DNA from 3 places in the Porphyromonas sp. C0041D3 genome. Region 1 is predicted to be linked to each of the others. Evidence: riboswitches for the same ligand, from Rfam matches in the RefSeq annotation. Region 1 holds a riboswitch; each other region holds the start of a gene.
The links. Region 1 has a riboswitch for cobalamin ahead of AC1EKE_RS04525 (alpha/beta hydrolase family protein). Riboswitches for the same ligand answer to the same signal wherever they lie in the genome.
Positions count from the first base shown of each region.

Region 2: linked by a shared signal. The riboswitch ahead of AC1EKE_RS02625 (putative transporter) and the one ahead of AC1EKE_RS04525 (alpha/beta hydrolase family protein) in region 1 are both predicted to bind cobalamin.
Region 3: linked by a shared signal. The riboswitch ahead of AC1EKE_RS03470 (DUF5074 domain-containing protein) and the one ahead of AC1EKE_RS04525 (alpha/beta hydrolase family protein) in region 1 are both predicted to bind cobalamin.

Region 1 is NZ_JBWPWJ010000004.1:179,507-187,027, reverse strand. It holds gene AC1EKE_RS04535 (transglycosylase domain-containing protein) at 1-1,745, shown strand, start outside; gene fumC (class II fumarate hydratase) at 1,831-3,225, opposite strand; cobalamin riboswitch at 3,495-3,699, shown strand; gene AC1EKE_RS04525 (alpha/beta hydrolase family protein) at 3,954-5,300, shown strand; gene AC1EKE_RS04520 (riboflavin synthase) at 5,408-6,025, shown strand; gene AC1EKE_RS04515 (nitroreductase family protein) at 6,035-6,592, shown strand; gene hisS (histidine--tRNA ligase) at 6,620-7,521, shown strand, end outside.
Region 2 is NZ_JBWPWJ010000003.1:18,697-26,217, reverse strand. It holds gene msrB (peptide-methionine (R)-S-oxide reductase MsrB) at 1-734, opposite strand, end outside; gene AC1EKE_RS02630 (lipocalin family protein) at 715-1,329, opposite strand; gene AC1EKE_RS02625 (putative transporter) at 1,417-3,096, opposite strand; cobalamin riboswitch at 3,198-3,394, opposite strand; gene AC1EKE_RS02620 (GIN domain-containing protein) at 3,492-4,289, opposite strand; gene AC1EKE_RS02615 (TolC family protein) at 4,314-5,672, opposite strand; gene AC1EKE_RS02610 (efflux RND transporter periplasmic adaptor subunit) at 5,679-6,830, opposite strand; gene AC1EKE_RS02605 (ABC transporter permease) at 6,882-7,521, opposite strand, start outside.
Region 3 is NZ_JBWPWJ010000003.1:228,844-236,364, reverse strand. It holds gene AC1EKE_RS03485 (DUF5074 domain-containing protein) at 1-113, opposite strand, end outside; gene AC1EKE_RS03480 (hypothetical protein) at 141-1,571, opposite strand; gene AC1EKE_RS03475 (TonB-dependent receptor) at 1,568-3,604, opposite strand; gene AC1EKE_RS03470 (DUF5074 domain-containing protein) at 3,619-4,773, opposite strand; cobalamin riboswitch at 4,900-5,111, opposite strand; gene AC1EKE_RS03465 (S24 family peptidase) at 5,227-6,288, shown strand; gene AC1EKE_RS03460 (HAD family hydrolase) at 6,285-6,911, shown strand; gene AC1EKE_RS03455 (IMPACT family protein) at 6,904-7,521, shown strand, end outside.

The DNA.
Region 1 (7,521 bases):
ATGAGGAGCGCGCTCTCACCCGGCGCAACCTAGTGATGGACCGAATGGTCGAGAAGGGCTTCCTCACTAAGGAGGAGGCTGCCAAGCACAAGGAGATCCCGATCAAGCTGGTCTTCAATCGCCGCACCCACAATAACGGAGCTGCGCCTTACTTCAGGGAGTATATCCGTCAGATCATGACAGCTAAGGAGCCCCGCCGGAGCGACTATCCAGACTGGCAGAGAGACCAGTACAGCCGAGACTCTGTCGCCTGGATCAATAATCCGCTCTATGGCTGGTGTGCAAAGAATAAGAAGGAGGATGGCTCCAACTACGACATCTATACGGACGGGCTCAAGATCTACACCGGGATCAATACCCGGATGCAGGAGCACGCCGAGGCGGCTATGATCGAGCACCTGGCCTCCACCCTTCAGCCCGCCTTTGATCGAGAGAAATCGGGTCGTGCCAATGCGCCCTTCTCCAATAGCATCACGTCCCAAGAGCGAGATAAGATCATTGACCGATCAGTCCGTCAGAGTGGACGTTACTTCACTATGCGAGCCGCAGGGATACCCGAGGAGGAGATCATCGCCTCCTTTGACAAGCCCACCGAGATGCAGGTATTTGCCTATGAGCGCAGCGGAGACAGTTACATCACCACCCTGCGCGATACGGTGATGACTCCGAGGGACTCAATCATATATGCCAAGACCTTCCTCCGATCCGGCTTTATGGCTATGGATAGCGAGACGGGAGAGGTACGCGCCTACGTCGGAGGACCGGACTTCCTCACCTTTAAGTACGACATGGTGACGCAGGGACGCCGTCAGGTGGGGTCGACGATCAAGCCTTATCTCTACTCCATGGCGATGAACGAGGGCTTCACTCCATGCGACCAATTGCTTCACGTACAGCCGGCACTCCGCAATCCTGACGGCTCCATCTGGACACCGCGAAACGCCGGCTCCTCCATGATCGGCGAGATGGTCTCCATCGGATGGGGACTGAAGCACTCGGATAACTGGGTCACCGCCTGGCTTATGGGTCAGCTGTCAAGTGATGGTTACTCAAATAGCTTCGTCAATTACCTCCACAGTATGGGCGTCACCGGCACGATAGAGCCGACCCTCGCCCTCTGTCTCGGCTCTTGTGACATATCGGTCGAGGAAATGGTGGGAGCCTTCACCACTTTTAGCCAAAAAGGAATGCGACAAGAGCCCCTCTACGTCACCAAGATTGTGGATAAGTATGGAAATGTGGTGGCCAACTTCACCTCCAAGGTCCACGAGGTCCTCCCTGAGGATGCCGCCTACAAGACGCTCTATATGATGCGTGAAGTAATGAATGGCGGTACCGGCAGCAGGATGCGCTTCCGTTACGGCATCGATGCCGATATGGGAGGGAAGACCGGTACGACACAGAATCATTCGGACGGATGGTTTATGTGCTTTACCCCTAAGCTCAGCACCGGCTGCTGGGTAGGTGGTGAGGACCGATCGATCCACTTCGATGGCATGCGCATGGGTCAGGGCGCGAGCTTGGCACTGCCGGTGGTGGCGAGGTTCTTCCAGAAGATCTACGGAGACAAGGAGCTACAGAAGGACACCTCCCTCGGCATTGATCCTGGGCTAAAATTTACCTTCCCCGAGGGCTTTGAGCCATGTCGCCGAGACGATGCTGCAGGTGTCGCGTACGACAGAGAGGATGTCACAGAGCCACACCAACAGCAAGCCCCCAAGGAGATCGACGACCTCTTCTCCTAATCGGTAGAGGACAGTACCAAAAAGTCGGATCCCGCACCTGATCAAGTGCGAGATCCGACTTTTTTCGGATCAGCAGGGTCCCCTATTACTTAAGGCTTCCCACCATATCCTCCGGGCGGACCCACTCGTCAAACTCCTCGGCAGTGAGGAAGCCGGACTTTACAGCCTCCTCGCGGAGTGTGGTCCCATTGTGGAATGCAGCCTTGGAGATCTTAGCCGCCTTCTCATACCCGATGTGGGTATTGAGTGCCGTGACCAGCATCAGAGAGTTATTGAGCAGGGTATTGATGCGCTCCCTATTTGGCTCAATGCCGGCAACGCAGTGCTCCTCCAGTGAGAGGCAGGCATCACCAAGCAGCTGAGCAGACTGGAGGAAGTTGGCAGCCATGACCGGCTTGAAGACATTCAGCTCGTAGTTGCCACTTGCACCGGCCATCGTGATCGTGGTCTGATTGCCAAAGACCTGCACGCAAACCATAGTCATCGCCTCACACTGGGTAGGATTGACCTTACCGGGCATGATCGAGGAGCCCGGCTCATTCTCCGGCAGGTGGATCTCACCGATGCCGCAGCGAGGTCCGGAGCCGAGGAGACGGATGTCATTGGCGATCTTAAAGAGAGAGGCCGCAAGACCATTGAGTGCCCCATGAGTCGCCACCACGGCGTCATGAGCGGCAAGTGACTCAAACTTATTGGGCGCCGTCACAAAGGGCTCCCCGGTAAAGTCTGCGATGTACTTGGCCACCAGCTCGGCGTAGCCCTTGGGCGTATTGAGTCCGGTGCCGACGGCCGTCCCGCCTAGCGCCAGCTCGGCGAGGTGCGGCAGGGTCGCCTCGATCGCTCTAACCGCATAGCCCAACTGTGCTGCGTAGCCGGAGAACTCCTGTCCGAGCGTCAGAGGGGTAGCATCCTGCAGGTGGGTCCGCCCGATCTTGACGATGTCCTTGAAGTCCTCAGCCTTCTTCTCGAGGCTCTTCTGGAGCTTCTTCACCGCCGGAAGAGTATGCTGTACCACCTTGGTGTAGGCGGCGATGCTCATCGCGGTGGGGAAGGTGTCGTTGCTGGACTGAGACTTATTGACATCGTCATTGGGGTGGATCAGGCTCGGCTCGCCCAGCTTGCCACCATTGAGGACGTGGCAGCGATTGGCAACCACCTCATTGACATTCATATTGGACTGCGTGCCGCTACCGGTCTGCCAGATGACGAGAGGGAACTGATCATCCAGCTTGCCCTCGATGATCTCGTCGCACGCCTGAGCGATGAGATCACGCTTCTCCTGAGGGAGGACCCCCAGCTCGCAATTGGCATAAGCGGCCGCCTTCTTCAGATACCCGAAGGCAGTGACGATCTCGTGAGGCATAGAGGCTGCGGGACCGATCCTGAAGTTATTACGGCTGCGCTCCGTCTGAGCAGCCCAGTACTTATCAGCGGGGACCTTCACCTCACCCATGGTGTCATGCTCGATACGATACTCCATAATTGGCTTGACTATTTTCTATTAGCGTTGTACTTACCTAACTTTCTTCCAAAGTTACCCAAAATAGAGTCTTTCGCAAAGCAGTCCCACCATCCTTGCTCCACCGGTCAGACTGCACTCTTAATTGTGAGCGGAAAGTGGCTCGCTATGTGGGGCATTTCTTTTACCGATATTAGGCGCAACTAATATCGGTATTAGTGACATCTAATATCGGTAAAAGAAATCAGCCGGTCCAATGGGCGAAATGGAGGTGACAATGAAGAGAAAAAATGTACCTTTGCGGTGACGGTGATCCGATGGACACTCGCTCATCGGAGTAAGAGGGAAACAGGTGCAAGTCCTGTGCAGACCCGCTGCTGTAAGTCTCCAACCGATCGGCTCGAAGTGATGCCACTGTGGTCCTCCTCGGAGGAGTATGGGAAGGCGACGAGCCGAGAGACAAGCCAGAAAACCTGCCGTCACGTGCATTTTGTATCGCTCCCGAGGACTGGAGCGGTGCCACTGAAAGGATGTAGTCCATCTGTATTTTCCAATTTTTGACTCGCTATCAGCGACTATTATCCCAAGTGTGGTCAGGTAATTCATACTGAGTGATGACGACCCTCTGTGAAGCGGATCGAGTCCATGCACTTTTAGGAGAGGCGGTCACCGACATCCGACGGTGGCGGCCTCTCCTTTTTTTGTACCTTTCGGTCAATTAGTTTTACTGACTCACTTTATTCATAGCGATGCGAAACTACTTCATCCTTGCGCTCTCCATCCTTGCGCTCTCCATCCTTGCGCTCTCCTGCCAGGCTCAGATCGCCGACACTTGGCATGGGATCTTGCAGGTCACACCAACCTACAGCCTGCCGCTTGTGCTCCACATTACTGAGGGGGCCGATGGCTACTCCGCCACCCTAGACAGCCCTGAGCAGGGGGCACAAGGGATCCCAGTGGATCAGATCAGCTTTAGCCCCGATAGCCGGATGCTCAGCTGGCAGAGCCGCACCATCGGTGCCAGCTATAGCGGGCAGCTCGAGGGTGATACGATCCAGGGAGACTTCTCTCAGCAGGGGTTTACCACCCGTCTGGATCTGATACGAGGTGCGTACCGGAAGAGCAAGCCCAAGGACGACCTCCCCTACCTCTCCACCGAGCTTGCCATCCCCTCGGCAGAGGTGACCCTCGCTGCCACACTGACGGAGCCTAGCGAGCAGAAGAGCTCTACCGCAGTGGTCTTGGTAGCGGGCAGTGGACCTAATGATAGGGACGAGAAGCTGGGACCACACAAGCCCCTCCGCGACATAGCCGACTACCTCACCCGGCAGGGCATCACCGTGCTGAGGTATGACAAGCGAGGAGTGGGCGAGTCTACGGGGGCATTCGGAGTCTCTATGCTGAGTGACTTCGTGGCAGATGCCAAGTCGGCACTTGAGTACCTCCGAGGGACGGGACGCTACTCGAGGGTGGGTCTCATAGGCCATAGCGAGGGAGGACTGATAGCCGAGAGTATCGCAGCAGAGAGTCCGGCAGACGTTGACTTCATCGTGCTGCTTGCCGCCCCGGGGACCTCAGGTGTGGAGGTCATCACATACCAGAATGTAGTAATGATGTCAAGCCTGATCTCCCCCGAGTCAAAGGAGGACTTCGCCAAGATTACCAGTAGGACATTCAAGGATCTCGCCTACCACTCCACCACCCGGGCGGAGGACTCTACGCTGATGCGGGGCTACTTCGAGAGGGTGCTACCGCTGGTCCGCGAGGAGCAGCGAGCCGGCACGAGAGCGATGGTGCTCAGCGACAGGTACTTCCGATCGATGCTTGATGCGACCTCCACACCATACTATAAGGAGTTCCTCAGGAGCGATCCCTCCGCCCTCCTTCCGCGGATCACCTGCCCGATACTGGCTCTTAATGGGAGTAAGGATATGCAGGTGGAGGCGTCAGACAATCTCGGCGCAGTCAAGCGCCTTGCGACAGCATCCTCCGGTGTGACGACAGAAGAGATTGCAGGGCTCAATCACCTTTTTCTACCCTGCAGCACCGGTCTCCCGGGCGAGTACGTCCACCTCAAGCCCGGCTTCTCGAGCTAGGCTCTGGAGATGATGACGGAGTGGATCAAGGAGGGGGAATTGGGCAGGTAATGCCTTTTGGGTAAATTTGCACTATCAGTGATAGTTATCAGTAAGTAATCCTCTATATGTTTTCCGGAATAGTCGAGACAACGGCAAAGGTGCTCCGCGTGGATCACCCTCACAATAGTACCAATGTGGACCTTACCCTGACCGTCCCCTTTTGGGACGAGTTGGCGATAGACCAAAGCGTGGCGCACAATGGAGTCTGCCTGACAGTTGTCTCAATCCATCCTGAGGAGAAGAGCTACACAGTCACCGCGGTGCAGGAGACCCTTGAGCGCTCCAACCTCGGCGACCTCAAGCCCGGTGATCGGGTCAATGTGGAGCGGAGCATGAGGAGTGATGGTCGCCTCGATGGGCATATCGTCCAGGGGCATGTCGATACCACTGCCGAGTGCATCGGGCTGGAGGATGTGGGTGGAAGCACCTACTACACCTTCCGCTACAGTGTCACTGACGAGATGGCAGCTCGTGGCTACACCACTGTGGAGAAGGGCTCTGTCTGCATCAATGGCGTCAGCCTCACCGTGGTGGACTCCGAGAGAGACACCTTCAAGGTCGCCATCATTCCCTACACCAAGGAAATCACCAACTTTGGTGACCTGTCTGAGGGGAAGCGGGTCAATCTTGAGTTTGACATCATCGGCAAGTACCTCGCCAAGCTTATCACCTTCCGTCAGTAACCCTCTCCCATGGACCCCGACAGCAACCCTCTCAGCGAGCTGATCCAGTCGCGCCAGAGTACTCGCAAGTATCTCGATAAGCCGGTACCACGTGAGGCAATCGAGCGCATACTTGATCTGACACACTTGGCACCATCTGCCACCAATTCGCAACCCTGGCGCTTCATCGTCGTTGATGATCCGGAGCTCAAGGTCGCTGTCGCGAAGTGCCTCACTTCCCCCCTACTCCCATCAATGAACACCTTCGCCAAGGAGGCGCCTGCGCTCATCGTCGTAGTCGAGGAGGCAGCCAATGTGGCGGCAAAAGTAGGAAACCTCCTCAAGAAACAGCACTTCTCCCGGATCGACATCGGTATCGCCGTGGGCTATCTCACGCTGGCAGCACGCAGCGAGGGGCTTGACACCTGCGTCATAGGCTGGGTGGATAATAAGAAGATCCAGGACATCCTCCGGATACCTCGGGAGAAGACGGTCCAGCTGGTGGTGTCGCTCGGCTACTCCGACGACCCTATGCGACCCAAGACCAGGAAGAAGATGGACAAGATCCGCTCCTATAATACGTACTAACCTCATCCCTCTGTAGCAACATCATTTATGGCTCAGAAACCAAGCATACCCAAGGGCACTCGTGACTTCTCCCCCGAGGAGATGGCGAAGCGCAATTACATACTCAATACGATCATCAGCACCTACCGGCTCTATGGCTATCGCGAGATACAGACGCCGGCGATGGAGAACCTCTCCACCCTACTCGGGAAGTATGGCGACGAGGGGGATCGGCTGATCTTCCGCATCCTCAACTCGGGCGACAGCCTCAAGGACTTCGACCGGCAGGAGCTGCTGACGATCGATCCGGCTGACTTTGCCTCCCGAGCCTGCGATCGTGGGTTGCGGTATGACCTAACGGTCCCCTTTGCTCGGTATGTGGTGCAGCACCGTAATGAGATCACCCTCCCCTTCAAGCGGTACCAGATACAGCCGGTATGGCGTGCGGATCGCCCCCAGAAGGGTCGGTACCGCGAGTTTTACCAGTGCGATGCCGACGTGATCGGCTCCGACTCCCTCCTGCATGAGGTGGAGCTGACACAGATCATCGATACCGTCTTCGCCAAGCTGGGCGTGCGGGTCGTGATCCTCCTCAATAATCGGAAACTCCTCACTGCCATCAGCGAGCAGCTGGGGATCGAGAACATCATCGACCTGACCGTCTCCATCGACAAGCTGGAGAAGATCGGCTGGGAGGGTGTCGAGGAGGAACTGCGTGGCAAGGGCATCGGCGAGGAGGCGATCAGTCGCTTAAAGCCGATCCTCGGTATCTCGGGAAGCAATGAGGAGAAGCTGGAGAAGCTCGCCGACCTCTTCTGCGAGAGCGAGGTGGGTCGCAAGGGGGTGGAGGAGCTGACCTACATCCTCGACAAGCTACACCACTGTCGCCTGCAAAATGAGGTTCGGCTGGACCTCTCATTGGCACGCGGCTTGGACTACTACACCGGGAC
Region 2 (7,521 bases), on a different contig from region 1:
GTCACCTCGTACTGCAGGTCGGTGAGGCTCTGCTGCAGCTCTTTCTTGCTCTTACGGCTAAAGCGGGGCTGATTTGCCTCGCGTGCTTTCCGGAAGAGGGCAGAGGAGATGTGGCAGTAGCCGGAGGGGTTTTTCTCCAAGTAATCCTGGTGGTACTCCTCGGCGCGGTAGAAGCTCCGGAGCGGCATCCCCTCCACCGCTATCGGCTTGCTGTACTGCGTGCGGAGCTGATCCAGTGCAGAGGTCACCACCGGCTCGTCGGCGGGGTCGCTGTAGTAGATACCGGTGCGGTACTGCGTGCCGCGGTCGTTGCCCTGACGATTGACCGCCGTCGGGTCAATGGCGAGGAAGAAGGTCTCCAACAGCTTTGCCGTCGACAGCACCTCCGGGTCGTAGACCACCCGAACCGTCTCGGCGTATCCCGACTTGTCGCCACAGACGATCTCATAGGTGGGGTCTGGGGTATCGCCATTGGCATACCCCACCTCCGTCTCCACCACACCGCGGATCTGGCGGAGGAAGTGCTCCGTCCCCCAGAAGCATCCGCCGGCGAGGTAGATCTCTCTTACGCTATCGCTCATCGCTTGCTCTGTCATAGCCCCCTCCTCTCCGCTCCCTCGGGCTGATAGACAGCTGCCGGTCAGCAGGGAGAGTAGGAGAAATGGGACAGTGAGGAGCCTTGACGTCCTCACTGACCGGAGGGGGAGTAGTCTCTCAGTCGTCCGTCTCCTCATCCTCCTCGTCCTCCGGATCTTCCTCCGGCTCCACGGGACGCTCGCGGGTGCCCTGCTCGACCCAGACGAGCCGGTCGGTGTCGTAGCCGAGCGCCTTGGCCTTGGAGACGAAGAGCTCCTTCACCTCCTCCGGCATCTCCATGGTGCGGGAGAGGAACCATACGTAGTCGGTATTGCGGCCGACGACGAGCGCATAGCGATAGTCCGGGTCGAGCTCGACGACGTTGTAGGAGCTGTAGAAGGGACCGAAGAAGGAGACCATCAGCCGCGCCACGTCAGGATCCTCGATCGGCTTAGCCCTGCCGATGGAGTCGCTCCAGCGCTCCCTCTTGCAGTCGTAGCCACTATTGACGACCCGGATGGTGCCGTCGTCATTGAGGGAGTACTCGGCGGTAGTGTTGTCGAGATCTTTCTCGAAGCGTGAGTCGAGGCGGGCGATCTCGTACCACTTGCCGAGATAGCGCTCCAGGTCAAAGCCTCTCACCGGCCAGGCTCCCCGGGGCAGCCCCATCTTTTTCCAGATGTAGTAGTAAGCAGCAGCGCCGGCTGCGGCAGCGGTGCCCGTAAGGGCTATAAGTAGATTCTTTGCTTTCATTGTCCTATTGGTGATATAGTTATCTTATCCTTGTCACCCAAAGGTACCAAGAATGCAGCAGAAACAGAGAGATCCCCACGCCTACCCTCAGCTCAGCAGCAGGACCATCCACTGGGCCGCCATGACGCGGACGAAGAGGGTGAGGGGGTAGATGGTGGCGTAGCCGACGGAGGGGATGTTATTCTTCGTCGCGTCAGGGGTGAGTGAGAGCGCCGGGGCAAAGGTCATGCTCCCCGCCACGTAGCCGAGGAGGGAGAAGTAGTCCAGCCGGAGGCAGAGCCGCCCGATGATCAGCGTGACCCAGAGCGGGATCATCATCATCAGCGCCGCATAGCCCATCCAGACCAGTCCGCCGCTTGCGATTTTCTCCACAAAGCTCTCGCCCACGCTCAGCCCGACGCAAGCAAGGAAGAGTGCAATGCCCAGCTCGCGCAGCATGTGATTGGCGCTCTCGGTATTGTGGGTATTGAGGCGAAAGTGGGTGCCAAAGTTGCTCAGCAGGATCGCTGTCACGAGAGTCCCGCCGGCAAAGCCGAGCTTGACCGGCATCGACATCGAGGGCAGGTGGATCTGGAGACTACCAACGATGACACCGATCAGGATCGTCAGGGCGACGATGAAGAGATTGGGCTGGCGGAGGGTCTTGCGTGAGTTGCCCAGCACCTGCTCCACATGCTTCACGTCCTCCTCGTGCCCGACGACGATCACCGTGTCACCTACCTGGAGCAGCAGCTCCGGTCGCGCCATCAGGTAGACACCGGCGCGGTAGACTCGCGTGATCGAGGCATTGTAGAGGGAGCGGAGCTTCAGGCTGCCGATGCTCTTCCCATTAATCCTATCTCGGGTGACGAGGCAGCGGTGTGAGACCACGTCGGTCGCCCCTCGTGTGATCCACTCCGGCTCCACGAGCGGCACCTCCCTGCCGAGGAAGGCGCAGATCGTCTCCTTGTCGCTCTCGTCGGAGATCACCATCAGGCGGTCGCTGAGGCGGATGATCGACTTCGGTCCCGCCATCTCCACCTCTCCGGTGTCGTGGTGCATGATGCGGGAGATCACGACGTCGTACTTCTCCAGCACCGACTTTGACTCGTAGACGCTCTTGCTGTCCATCCAGGGGTTGCTCACCTCGAGGGTGTAGACCACAGCATCCCTGTGGGCGGCACGCTCCCGCTCCTCTATCTCCTTCTCCTCACGAGGGACATCGATCCGGAACACCCACTTCAGCAGCGACATCGTCAGGATCATCCCGAGGATCGCCACAGGGTAGCCGAGGGCGTAGCCGATGCCGACATCCCCGAGGGCGGCGCTGCCGACGGCGCGGGCGCTCTCCTGCGTCGCTGCGAGGGCGGGTGTATTCGTCACCGCACCGGAGAGGATGCCCATCAGCGTCGCCATAGGCGTCTGCGTCACTCGGTAGAGGACGTAGGAGACGATGAGGGAGAGGAGGATCGAGAGGAGAGAGAGGAGGTTCAGCCGCACGCCTCCCTGACGGAAGGTGGCAAAGAATCCCGGTCCCACAGTCATGCCGATGCCGAAGATGAAGAGGATCATCCCCGTCTCGCGGACAAAGGAGAGCACCTGAGGATCGAGCCGAAGCCCCAGATGCCCGAGGAAGATACCGGTGAAGAGGACCCAGGAGACGCCGAGGGAGAAGCCTCCGAGGCGGATCTTGCTGAGTAAGACGCCGATGGTGAGCACCAGGGCGAGGATGAATACCGAGGAGGCGATGTCCCCGGCCCAGAGGAGGTTGCGTACTATCTCGACCATAAGCTTGTGCTGCTGAGGGATGATCGAGTAACGCCTGATTGTCTGTTCATAACTTTAACTCCCGAAAGAAATTGTGTGACTAATAAGGGCTTATCATCGGGGCGCATCCCGGGTCGCAAGTCGGTCTTCTGACTTATCTCTGCCGCATCAGCGCCTTCCCGAGGAGCGTTGCTCCCAGTGGCTTGTCGAGGCCGATCGGCTATTGCGTGAGACTTACAGCAGCGGGTACTGTACCGGACTCTCACCGGTTTCCCCACCTCCTACAGTGGAGGTGTTTACTTGCAGCACGGGGTGACCCCCTTGGCGGTGCAAAGATAAGAAATAAAAGGAGAGCCCGCTCCCCCTTTTTACTCAAGGGAGAGCAGGCTCTCGCCGGATGATCCTTTTGCTCGTCCTTACTTCGTCAGTATCTCGATGTCGCCCTTGCCGTCGCGGGTGATGTTGCGGCGGTCGGTGCAGCGGATGGTGATGTCGGAGGAGAGGTCGGCATCGAGGGTGCCACCATTCACCGTGAGATCACTACCATCCACCTCAGCGCCTGAGGAGGCGGAGATGCTCACGGTCTCGCCGGTGCCGGAGAGGGTGATGTCACTCCCGGTGCCGGCGTGTATGTCAGCGAGGCGGAAGGAGCCGCTGTACTCGATCTCACCCCCGGTGGTGGACTTGAGCTTCAGCGTCCTCTGCTTGCCGGAGAGGTAGAGCTCAGCCCCGGTGGCGGCAGTGGCGATCACTTCTTGCGCATCACCGGTGAAGAGCAGTTCGCCCCCGGTGAAGCTCTTCAGCTCCAGTCGGGCGATCTTAGTGGGGCGATAGTTCTTGTCGATATGCAGCTCAGCACCGGTCTCCGCCTTCAGAGCAGTGAGACTATTGAGATCGGTGAGTGTGACGACGGCGAGATAGGTGTGGTCGTCGTCTTTGATGGTCCCAAAGGAGGGCTTCATCGAGATCCGGAGCGACTTCTCCGAGGCATCGGTGGAGCACTTGACCTTGTCGAGGTTGTAGACGTAGAGGTCCACCTTATTCTCCGTGCCGGGACGGAGCACCACCTCAAAGCCTGTGGAGGCGGTTATGTCGGTGGGGCAGTAGTCAAGGGTGATGGTCTTGTCCGGCTGCTGGCCGGGCTTCTGCGCCTCTGCAGTGGCCAGTCCGGCGAGCAGGGCGAGGGAGACGAGTAGGTATCTGAGGGTATGCATAGTGTTTGGTATGTTATAAAAGGGTTATCTGGGCAGTGTGCCGGTGAGGTAGTAGGTGAGGTTGATCGAGCGGAGGAGGCGGGTGTAGACGCTCTGGAGGTACTGCGACTTGGCTCCGATGAGCTTATTCTTGGACTGCTCCCACTCGTAGGCGGTGATGCGACCGGCATTGTACTCCTTCTCGGTCATGTCGAGGGACTCCTGCGCCACCTCGACATTGTCCTTAGAGAGACGGTAGGACTCCTCTGCCTTGCGGAGATCAGCGGTGGCGAGGGTGATATTTCGCTGCTCGCTAAACTGCTGCTGGATGAGCTGTCCGAGAGCGCTCTCCCGCTGCAGCTCCGCCTGACGGACGGAGGCGCGGACCTGACCGCGATTGAAGATCGGGATGGAGAGCGAGAGACCGATGGTGTACTGACCATTTGACTTGAGCTGGTCACCGAAGGACTTATTGGGGATCTCGTCACCGAAGTAGTAGAAGTAGCCATTGGAGTAGCCGCCGGAGAGGCTTAGGCGAGGCAGGTAGCCAGCCTTGGCGCGCTTGACATCGTAAGAGGAGAGGTCGTATCTCAGCTGAGCGAGGCGGAGGGAGGGATTGGTCCACTCCGGGGTGGCATGGTAGGGCGACTCTCGCTCCAGTCGGGCGATGACGCTCTCAGGATCCTCTCTCGGGACGGTAAAGGTCCCGCCCTCCTCCGTGATGCCCATATCGAGTCGAAGGACGCGCATGGCACGGTCGAGGTCGGACTTTGCCTCATTGAGCGCCAGGCGATCCTGACCCACCTGGGTGCGCATCTTGAGCTGCTCCGAGGGAGCGAGCTTGCCCGCTGCCACCTGAGCATCGACCCGCTTCTGCTGCATAAGGGAGAGGGAGAGATTCTCCTCCGCCACCTCGACGATCTGCTGAGCGAGGAGGACGCCGACGTAGCTAGAGGCGACGGTGAGGGCGATCCGGTCCTCCACCTCGTCGAGGATGTAGTCCTTGCTCTCGAGCGCCTCTTGGCTGCTCTTGAGTGCCCACCAGCGGGCGCCGCCCTCAAAGAGGGAGAGCGAAGTGGAGACATTGAGCCCGGTGGAGGATCCGTTGTTCTTCCTCAGCACCTTGTCGTGTCCCTGGGTGTAGCCAAAGGAGAAGTTTTGCCCCACACCGGCATTGAGGTCGGGGAGGAAGGCCATCTTAGCCGACTCCTCCTGCACCTCGAGCTGCTCCATCTGCACCCGGGCGGGGATCAGCTCGGGGCTGTGCCTCTGTGCGTAGACGATGCACTGCGAGAGGGTCATCTCGCTGCTGAGAGTAGGCTCCGCCTCCGGCACCTGCGCCGTAGCCGTGAGGGCGAGGAGCGGGAGGAGAAGAGTGGGGACGAAAAGTCTGTGAGCGATCATGGTGGATTAGTTCTTCTTCTTCATGAGATTACCGCGGAGGGTCTCGTCACCGGTGAGTCCGGAGAGTACCTCCACCTTGATGCCGTCGGAGAGACCGAGGGTCACCTCCTTCTTCTCATACTGCCCCTTGCTGCCCTTGACGAAGACGAAGCTCTTGTCGCCCTCGTAGGTGACGGTCGCCTCGGGGATGGTGAGGACACCGGTCTTGTGTGCCATCTCTACCTCGGCATTGCTGGAGAAACCAGCCTTGAGTGCCGAGAGGTCGTCGCCCGAGATCGCCGCCTTCACCTCGAAGAGGATCGTCCCGCTGGTGTCCTTGCCCTTGGGGGAGACGTACTCCACGACAGCGTGGTAGGTCTTGTCCTTAAGCGCCCCGACGTGGATCGTGACGGGGGAGCCGACGGTGACGTTATTGACGTCGCTCTCATTGACATTACCGATGAAGAGGAGGTCGGTGAGGTCGGCGATGCTGACGACAGTAGTACCCTCGCTGAAGTTATTCGCCATCGTGACGCGTGAGCCGACCTTGACCGGCTGCTCGAGGATCGTCCCGGTGACGGTGGCAAAGACGAGGGTGTTATTGCGCTTGGAGGTAGAGGCGGAGGAGCCGGTGCGGGTGATGTCGAGCTGCTCGACGGCGGAGCTGTACTCGATCTTGGCGCGGCGGTAGTTGGCGAGCGAGGTCTCGTAGGCCTCCTTGGCGAGGATCTGCTGGTCGTAGAGGGACTTGTCGCGCTTGTAGACCTCCTCGGTGCGCTTCAGGTCGACGCGGGCGGCATCAACGCGAGAGGCGGCACTCTGGACCATGGCGACATCGGGGACCATCTGGATCTTGGCGATCAGCTCGCCCTCCTGGACGAAGTCGCCGGGGAGGTGATTGAGCTCAGAGATGATGCCGTTCATATTGGGCTTCACGAGGATCTCGTCGCGCGGCTCGATGGAGCCGGTGAGGACGGTCGACTTGACGATCGAGTCATTGGCGGTCGGGGTGACCTCTTCGTAGAGCTCCTTCGTCTTACCCTGCGATTTGACGATCGCGGTGGCGATGACACCGATGATGGCGAGGCCGATGACGACCCAGAGGAGGATCTTGGGCCACTTCTTCGCACGCTTCTTCTGCACCGGGACGGTGCCGGACTGTGATGGATCTTGGATCATAATGGAGATATGATAGGTAGTTATTGTTTTTTGTCTATCAGGAAATGGGGATTACTCGTCGCGTATGGCGTCGATCGCCTTGATGTCGAGAGCCTTCTGCACCGGCAACAGCCCGGCAAAAGCACCTGCAAGGATCATGATGATGAGGGAGAAGAGGAGGATCCCGGGGGTCGGGTAGGGCCGCAGGAGATAATCTCCGATCTGACTGGAGCTCTCCGCTAAGGCGCCGATGCCGAGGAGAAGGAGCAGTCCGACGAGCAGCCCGAGGAGTCCGGCGACGAGGATCATCGCCATCGACTCGAGCATAAATTGGATCACAATGTCGATCGGCTTGGCTCCGAGGGCGCGGCGGACACCGATCTCCCGCTGCCGCTCCTTGACGGTCACGAGGAGGATGTTGCTGACCGAGATGACGCCGGTGAGGAGGGTGCCGAGACCGATGATCCATACGAGGGCATTCAGGAGGTTGGCCATCAGGTCAAAGATCCGGAGCTGTGACTCGACGTCCACCATACCGAGTGCGCCGGTGTCGGTCGGGTCCACGTGGTGGACGCGAGCGATGTAGCCACTGAGTTCGCTCCGGAGGTCGTCGGCTGAGCTGCCCTCCTTAAGCAGTCCGGAGATCATCACCTCCCGGTCTAGATTGCCGCCGACGGCGAAGTCTATCGGCACCTCGACACACCACTTGGCA
Region 3 (7,521 bases), on a different contig from region 1:
TTATTAATCTCCTGCTGGAGGTCGGTGATGTCATCGTCGGTGGCGCAGCTCGTGAGCGCACCCACCGCCATCAGACCCATCATCAGGGTCCTCAGTGTCTTTAGTCTAGTCATAAGTGTTACTTGTATAAATAGGAGTGTTTACTGAAATGCTTTATCACTTGCCGGTGCGAAGTGGTCCTGCAGGGGGTTGCCACTTTGGCTCTCCATACCTATCTGGAAGGATAGTCCGTGCCAACTCTTATCGGTGACCGTAGTGCCGGTAATACCTATGTTGCTGTAGCTCCAGGGGTCCAGTCGCTTGTCCTTTTGGTAGTAGACCCAGTAGCCGGCAGTCTTCCAGCCTGACCTCCAGATGGCGGAGGGGATGGTGAGTTGAGCGGCATCCACATTGGCATTTCCCGACTTGGCGTGGAAGATCCGCGGTGACACCTCATCGACCGATATGTCGTCGATGAGGACTTCGACCTTCTTCTCCGGCTTCTTCGGGAGATAGCCGATCCCCGTGCAGGCGATGCCGTAGCTGCTGAAGGGGGAGGTGAGTAGCACTAATTGCTGATCAGCCGTCACCACATCGCGGAGCATCTGCTCTGCAGTCACCTTTCCCTCCCATCTGTAGCCCCAGACGAGGGCGTGAGGAAGTCGGTCGTCGTGCCAGTCAATGACGAGTGCCGCTTGCTTAGGTCCCTCCCCTACCCAGTAGGTGATGTCCTCAGCGCTGAAGAGCGGATCTCCGCCATTGGTCGTATTGGCCTCCTCGGGGACCTCGGCCTCCGGGACGGTGCAGGAGAAGCGATCCCCGATGAAGGCTGCGGTGACGGACCCACGGTGTGAGAGGCGAGGGGCGTCAATCTTGTCGGAGACGTTGTCGATGGTCAGCGTCGCCTCTGAGGGGCGGGTCAGTAGTGCGAGGAGCTTGATCTGAGACTTAGGTGGCAGACTCTTGGTAGCGGGTGAGGTGGTGAGCCTCTCCGTTGCTGTCGCCAGGGTGATCCTCTCTGTGGCTTTCTTTTCCTTAGTGACATTGACCAGTCGGAGGAGGACAATGCTCTGCTCCTTGCTCTGGGTCAGTGTCAGTGATATGCTATCGCCTTGGAAGCTTCCCTCTCCCTCCATCTCTACGGGCATCAGATCCATGATGTGTAGGATCGACCGCTGCTGCTTCGGGTCGAGCTCCATGATCCGTGGGCGCTCCTCCGGTGACGCCCCGGTGAGGCGAAGTGTGAGCTGATACTTTTTTGTCCTGTCTATCGTTGATAGTTTGCCCTGAGGGATGCGGATAGTGGCCTCTCTGGCGGAGCCCTTTACCTCTGTCGGGGAGAGATGCGAGATCGTGACACTTTTCGCTCCTTGGGAGAGCTTTACCTCCACACTCTGTGACTCGTCCAGGTAGTAGGTCATGCCTACCCTCAGCCCCTCTATCGGTATGATGCCCTCAGGCATTGAGATAGAGATCGTGAGGTCTTTGCCTGCCGGGGTGGGGGTGGGGGAGGGAGACGTCCCTTCGTCACCGCACGCCGGGAAGAGGATGAGGAGTAGCAGGAGGAGCGAAGTGGTGGAAAACTTACTCATAGCGTGATAAGAATAGATGCGAGAAGGTTGCGACGCGGCATCGGGTAGTACTGCGTCGACTCGTAGTAGGTGTTGAAGAGATTATCCACTCTCAGCTGAGGAGAGAGGGTGACGCCACTCCGCAGCACCCAGGTGTAGCCGAGGGCGAGCTGCGTGACGTTGTAGGGATAGGTGAAGTAGCTCTGGTCCGTCGTCACATACCGCACCCCCACGTAGGAGGTGGTGAGAGAGAGGAAAGCCTTGGAGTAGTCGAGAGAGAGTGTCAGGTGCCACTTCTGTCGAGGGACGTAGGGGATCTGCTTGAGGTAGGCACCGTCGTCCCGGACGTCGCTCTTGCGGGAGTGGGAGTCGGTGTAGGAGTAATTAAAGGCTGCACTACCGCCCCAGTTGCCGTGACGGTAGGAGAGCTTCGCCATCGCTTCCAGCCCAGAGGAGAGGACGTTGCGCTTATTCTGGGGCGACCAGAGCCACTGATTCTGTGAGCCTCCCTTGGTGAAGGCTCCCGACTCGGGGTCTATCGGCAGCCAGAGTATCCAGTCATCGATCAGGAGGAGATAGGGGGAGAGCTCGCTCTCTATGTGCCAGTGGCTGCCGAGTGGCTGTCGGTAGGAGAGAGTCAGGTCGGTTGAGAGTCCGTGCTCGGGGCGCACCTTGGGGTTGCCACCGGGTCGCCAGTAGAGCTCGTTGAGTGTCGGGAAGCGGTAGTTGTAGGCGACGCTACCGCGGAGGTGAAGGCGCTCCGGGAGAAGCGTCCCGGTCATGCCGAGGGAGTAGGTGACCACCGGCTTACGTCGGTCCACCAGCTCCATCATCAGTCGTCCGTCGGCGAGCCAGTGGTCGGCCCACTGCCACCTCACGGCGCTCGCCCAGGAGAGTGTGGAGCGGTGGATTAGCTCCGGTGCCGGCAGCTCCGGACGCTCGTAGCCACTCTCATCAGGCACCCGCACCACATCCTCGCGGTAGCTCTCAGCGCGGGCGATATCGTGTCGGTAGGTGAGGGTGGTGGAGGCGTGTAGGCGGTCGCTGAAGCGGTAGCGGTATTGTCCGCTCAGGTGGATGGTGTGGGAGAGATTGGTATTGCCTTGGGGGTCAAAGTAATCATTGTCAAACCATCGGTCATACCTCATCCTATAGTAGATATACGCTGCCTTGACCTCCGCTTGACCTTTCCCTGCCCTGTGATCCAGTCCGAGGTAGGCGCGGAGATTGGTCTCCCCCTGTCGCTCATGCACGGTCGTCTCCACGCCAAGGGGCTGTGGCAGCATCCGCGTCCCCTGCTGGTACCAGAGTGCGGAGGAGAGGAAAGAGCTCTCCCCGAGGCGGAAGTGTCCCTCCTGCATAGCCGAGCCAAGGGTGAAGCGTGCATCGCTCCGCTGCTCGAGGTAAGCATCGGCGGAGGATACCTTATTGAGATAGCTGTAGTTATTGTCAGAGTGGCGGAGGAAGGCCCTCGTCTTGCCGGATATGCGATCGGTCCCATACCTTGCCGATGCCATAGCGCTATAGGTGCCATAGGATCCATACTCGCCGGAGAGGGTGAGTGCCCGCTTCCCGTCCCACATCGGGGTGGTGCTTAGCCGTACGCTGCCACCGATGGCACCGCTACCTGTGGTGGCATCGCTACTGCCATAGACGAGTGAGACGCGGTCGGCAAAGAAGGTGGGCATCTGGGAGAAGTCGAAGATCCCCGACATCGCCGGCGTGAGGTCGATGCCATTCCACATCACCCGTGTCTGTGACGCGCCAGCGCCGCGGAAGGAGGCGGTGGCGAGAGCGCCCATACCGAAGCTCTTGATGTGTACCGCGGTATTGTCAGCCAGCAGCTCGGCGAGAGAGCGTGAGCGGAAGAGCTCGATGGTAGCCGGGGCGATCTGCTCCACCTTGGCTCCGGCATTGATCTCCTTCTCTTTCGTGATCGCCCGCTGATAGACGAAGAGCTCAGCGAGAGTCCCCTCCTGCTCCACCTTATCCTGGGCGAGTAGAGTGGGGAGAGCAAGGAAGGGCAGGAGGAGGAGAAGTGGCAGGCGCTTCATCATGACTCGGTTAATTATGACTTGGGGAAAAAGACAAAGTTGGGGTAGACTGCCACCTTGTAGCTCTTCTCCTCACCTCGGTCAGGAGAGTAAACGCGCACATAGCCTCTCTGGGCAGTGAAGTCGAGGCAGTCGCAGATGCACACCTTCCCCTCGGGTGAGACACTCATGCCGTACATCAGCTTCACCTCGGGAAGCGGCAGGTAGCGTGTCAGCTCCTTAGAGTCCACGTCCATAGCATAGATCACCTGGAGTGGGCGAGTCTTTGCTCCCGGGTTGTCCTCCGATGCCTCTGTCAGGCTGAGGTAGATCCGCCGGCCGGAGGGGTCTATGTCGATCCGATTGTAGCCCGGCATCCCCATGAGGTCACCCCTCTTCAGGTCGCCTCTCTTCTTGATCGGGATCAGCAGCTCGTCCACCACCTCCTCAGCCACCGGGTCGATGCAGCTGAGTCGTGGCAGCTCGATGCCGTCCACTCGCTTCGTAGAGAGGATCCAGATCCTCCCCCGGTGATCCACCACCGGCTTCGCTGTCGACTGCGACCAGCTGACAGAGACCTCGTCAATCAGTCGCATGGTGCTGAGACGAAACTTGGCTGCATCAAAGACTGCGATACCCCGGTCTATGTAGGTGCAGAAGACCTTGCCTCCCACCGTGATCATCTGCTCGATGCCGGAGGAGGAGAATGGTAGCTCGATGTACTCCAGCTCTCGGTAGGGCGGGCGAGTGCGGATCGTGACGAGCTGATTGTGGAGGTCAGAGACAACGGCAGTACTATCGGTCAGGGGAGTGATGTAGCGAGGGGAGCCGGCACGACTGTATCGGATCGACCCGACGCTCCGGAAGCTCTTGGGGTCAAGGATCTCGATCCGGCGGGAGTTGTCAATAGCGATGAAGTAAAGCCCATTGATCTCAGCCATCGACTGAGCCACATCGCCGAGAGGACGCTGATTGACCGCCCTAAAGACATCGTAGTGGACGGTCCCATCGGCGTAGATCACCGAGAGGGCGGCGGTATTGGTGGTGAAGAGACCCTCATTCACCACGATCATCACCGCTTTATTGCCATCCTCGCCCTCGAAGGAGGGGAGCTCCGGGATCTTGTCGCAGGCGCACACCACCGAGAGCAGTGCCGCCAGCAATCCCATTGCCTGTACTCGTATCCTCATATCTCTCTACAGCTATTGCGATCACCGGGAGAGAGGGTAGGATGAATGGCAGGCGCAGCGATGGCGTGGATCCGACAGCGGGTCGGTCGATTGCGACTCAAGCACGGCTCCTTTCCCCGGAAGCACTTTACTCTTAAGACTACGGCAGGTCTTCCGGCTTGCTCCCTCCCTTCGCATCCTTCCCATTGCCTACAGGGCAACAGTGGAGAGTAGAGTGTGAGTGGAGTTCTCTATGGAGCTTACGGCAGCGGGTCTGCCCAGGTCTTGCACCTGATTCCCTTTTCATCCTCCTGTCCGGAGAGCCCGAGCGGGAGGACACCAAATAGTCTACGAGGGCGCAAGTTTAGCCATTATTATCCGTTTTGCCAAAAACGCACCGCCCCTGCCATCGGACCAAAGGGGGTGGATTGGTCGCGGAATATAACTATATTTGCAAGGTTGTATATAAGTAAGATGCCTATCGTGAAGAAAAACGACACCGCTGAGATCCGTCAGGGTCAGCACGACCGGATGGTCCGAGCTTACGACTACCTCCGGTCGCACAACTTTGTGGAGACGACCGATGATGTGGCTCTCCGCATGGGGGGCAATAGGAGCTCCATCCGCTCGGCCCTCTCGCGTGGGGGGACCTATATGTCGGTCAATCTGATCGACGACTTCTTAGACGCATTCGACGGGATCTTCTCCCGCCCCTGGCTCGTCGATGGTGAGGGAGAGATGCTTGCGGGAGGGGAGGTCTTCTCCACCTCTCCGTACCCTACGCGTAGCGACCGAGTGACTCATGTCATGGAGCAGGAGGAGCTGACCTATAGTGAGATGACGAAGGAGGTGGGTCTGAGCAACGCCTCCACACTCTTCCGCATCACCCGCTACGGACAGCGCCCGCAGGATGCGACGCTCGATAAGATCCTCGAGCGCTTCCCCAAGTACCGCAGGGAGTGGCTCTATACCGGTATCGAGCCGATGCTCAGCACCCCGGAGCCGGCTGAGGAGGCACCGGCAAGCCCGATAGAGATCCTCGATGAGGAGGCCCTCGCCAAGAGCACCGCTCTCCCATACCACCCCTCGCAGACTATGCGCTTCCCTCTCGTGGAGGACCCCGCCGTCGCCGGCACGCTGACCAGCTTTGGCGATCCCGACCCGGATGGGGTGCGGATGATCGAGGTGCCGGTGGACCGGCACTACCGGGGCATCTACCGGATATTTACGGTGCAGGGCGACTCGATGGACGACGGCTCGAGCAAAGGTCTCTCTGAGGGCGACCGCGTGCTGGCACGCAGTGTCGACAGGGACTACTGGCTCGATGGGCTCCACACGCGCGACTGGCTCTACTTCATCTTCGTCACCCGCTCTGAGGGGATCGTCATCAAGCAGGTGATCGGCCAAGACCCTCGGCAGGGGCTCTTCAGGCTCCACTCGCTCAATCCCTTCTACCACGACTTTGACCTCCACGTGGAGGATATAGTGGCTATATATAATGTCATCGAGATCGTCTCTCGCCGTCTGACCGTATGAGTATCCACAACATCATCTTTGACCTCGGTGGTGTGCTCCTGATCGACCGCCCTGCGGAGAGCGTCCGGCGCTTCGACCGGCTCGGCTTCGTCGAGGCTCGTGGGCTCCTCTCGCCCTATCCCCGGGAGGGGCTATTCCCCGACTTAGAGGTCGGTCGGATCACTAAGGAGCAGTTCCGCGACATCGTCCGCACCACCTACGGCCACGACCTCACCATCGATGAGATCACATGGGCCCTTGCCGGCTATGCGGGTGAGGTAGAGCTCTACAAGCTGGATTACCTCCGCACTCAGCTGAGTGGCTACCGCCTCTTTCTCGCCACGAATACCAATGCCTTCCTCTACGACCTCTACCTCTCGCCCCACTTCCTCCCCTCGGGCGAGTCGCTGGAGAGCTACTTCGAGCGATGCTACGCCTCCCACCTCCTCCACATCAAGAAGCCCGACCCCCGCTTTTACCACCTTATCTTGGACGAAAACGACCTCGACCCCCGAGAGACCCTCTACATCGATGATCGGGAGGAAAACGTGACTGCTGCCCGGGCGCTGGGGCTGACCACCCTACGACCGGCGAATGGGACCGACTGGCGTCCCGCCCTGGAGAGACTGCTGTCCCATGAGTGAGCCAAGCCCCATCACCTCCTACCGCTCCCTCACGGCCGAGGGCGCCGGTCTCTACACCGAGCTACGCAGTCGCTTCATCTCGCGCGCTGTGCCTGTGGAGACGGTCGAGGAGGCTATGGCGGTGATCGAGGAGGAGCGGGCAAAGTACCACGATGCGCGCCACTGCTGCTGGGCTTATGTGGTGGGCATCCGGGAGCGCGAGGAGCGGTGCAGCGACGACGGAGAGCCCTCCTCCACAGCCGGAAAGCCGATCCTCGGGCGCATCCATGCACTCGGTCTGACGGGGGTGGTGGTCACCGTCGTCCGCTACTTCGGTGGCAAGCTCCTCGGCACCTCCGGCCTGATCGTCGCCTACCGCACCGCCGCCGAGCTCGCCCTCGCCGATGCCCCTCATAAGGAGACGATCCTCACGACTCACCTCGCCCTCCGCTTCCCCTACGACAAGATCAATCCCGTGATGATGCTCCTGCGGGATTACGAGGTAGAGACGATCGACTCCACCTCCGATCTCGAGGGGTACATCTGGCAGGTGGCGGTGGAGGACGCGCGGCTACCGCTCTTCCTCGAGGCGGCTAAGCTGCACTACTACCTGCGGATCGATCAGGCGGAG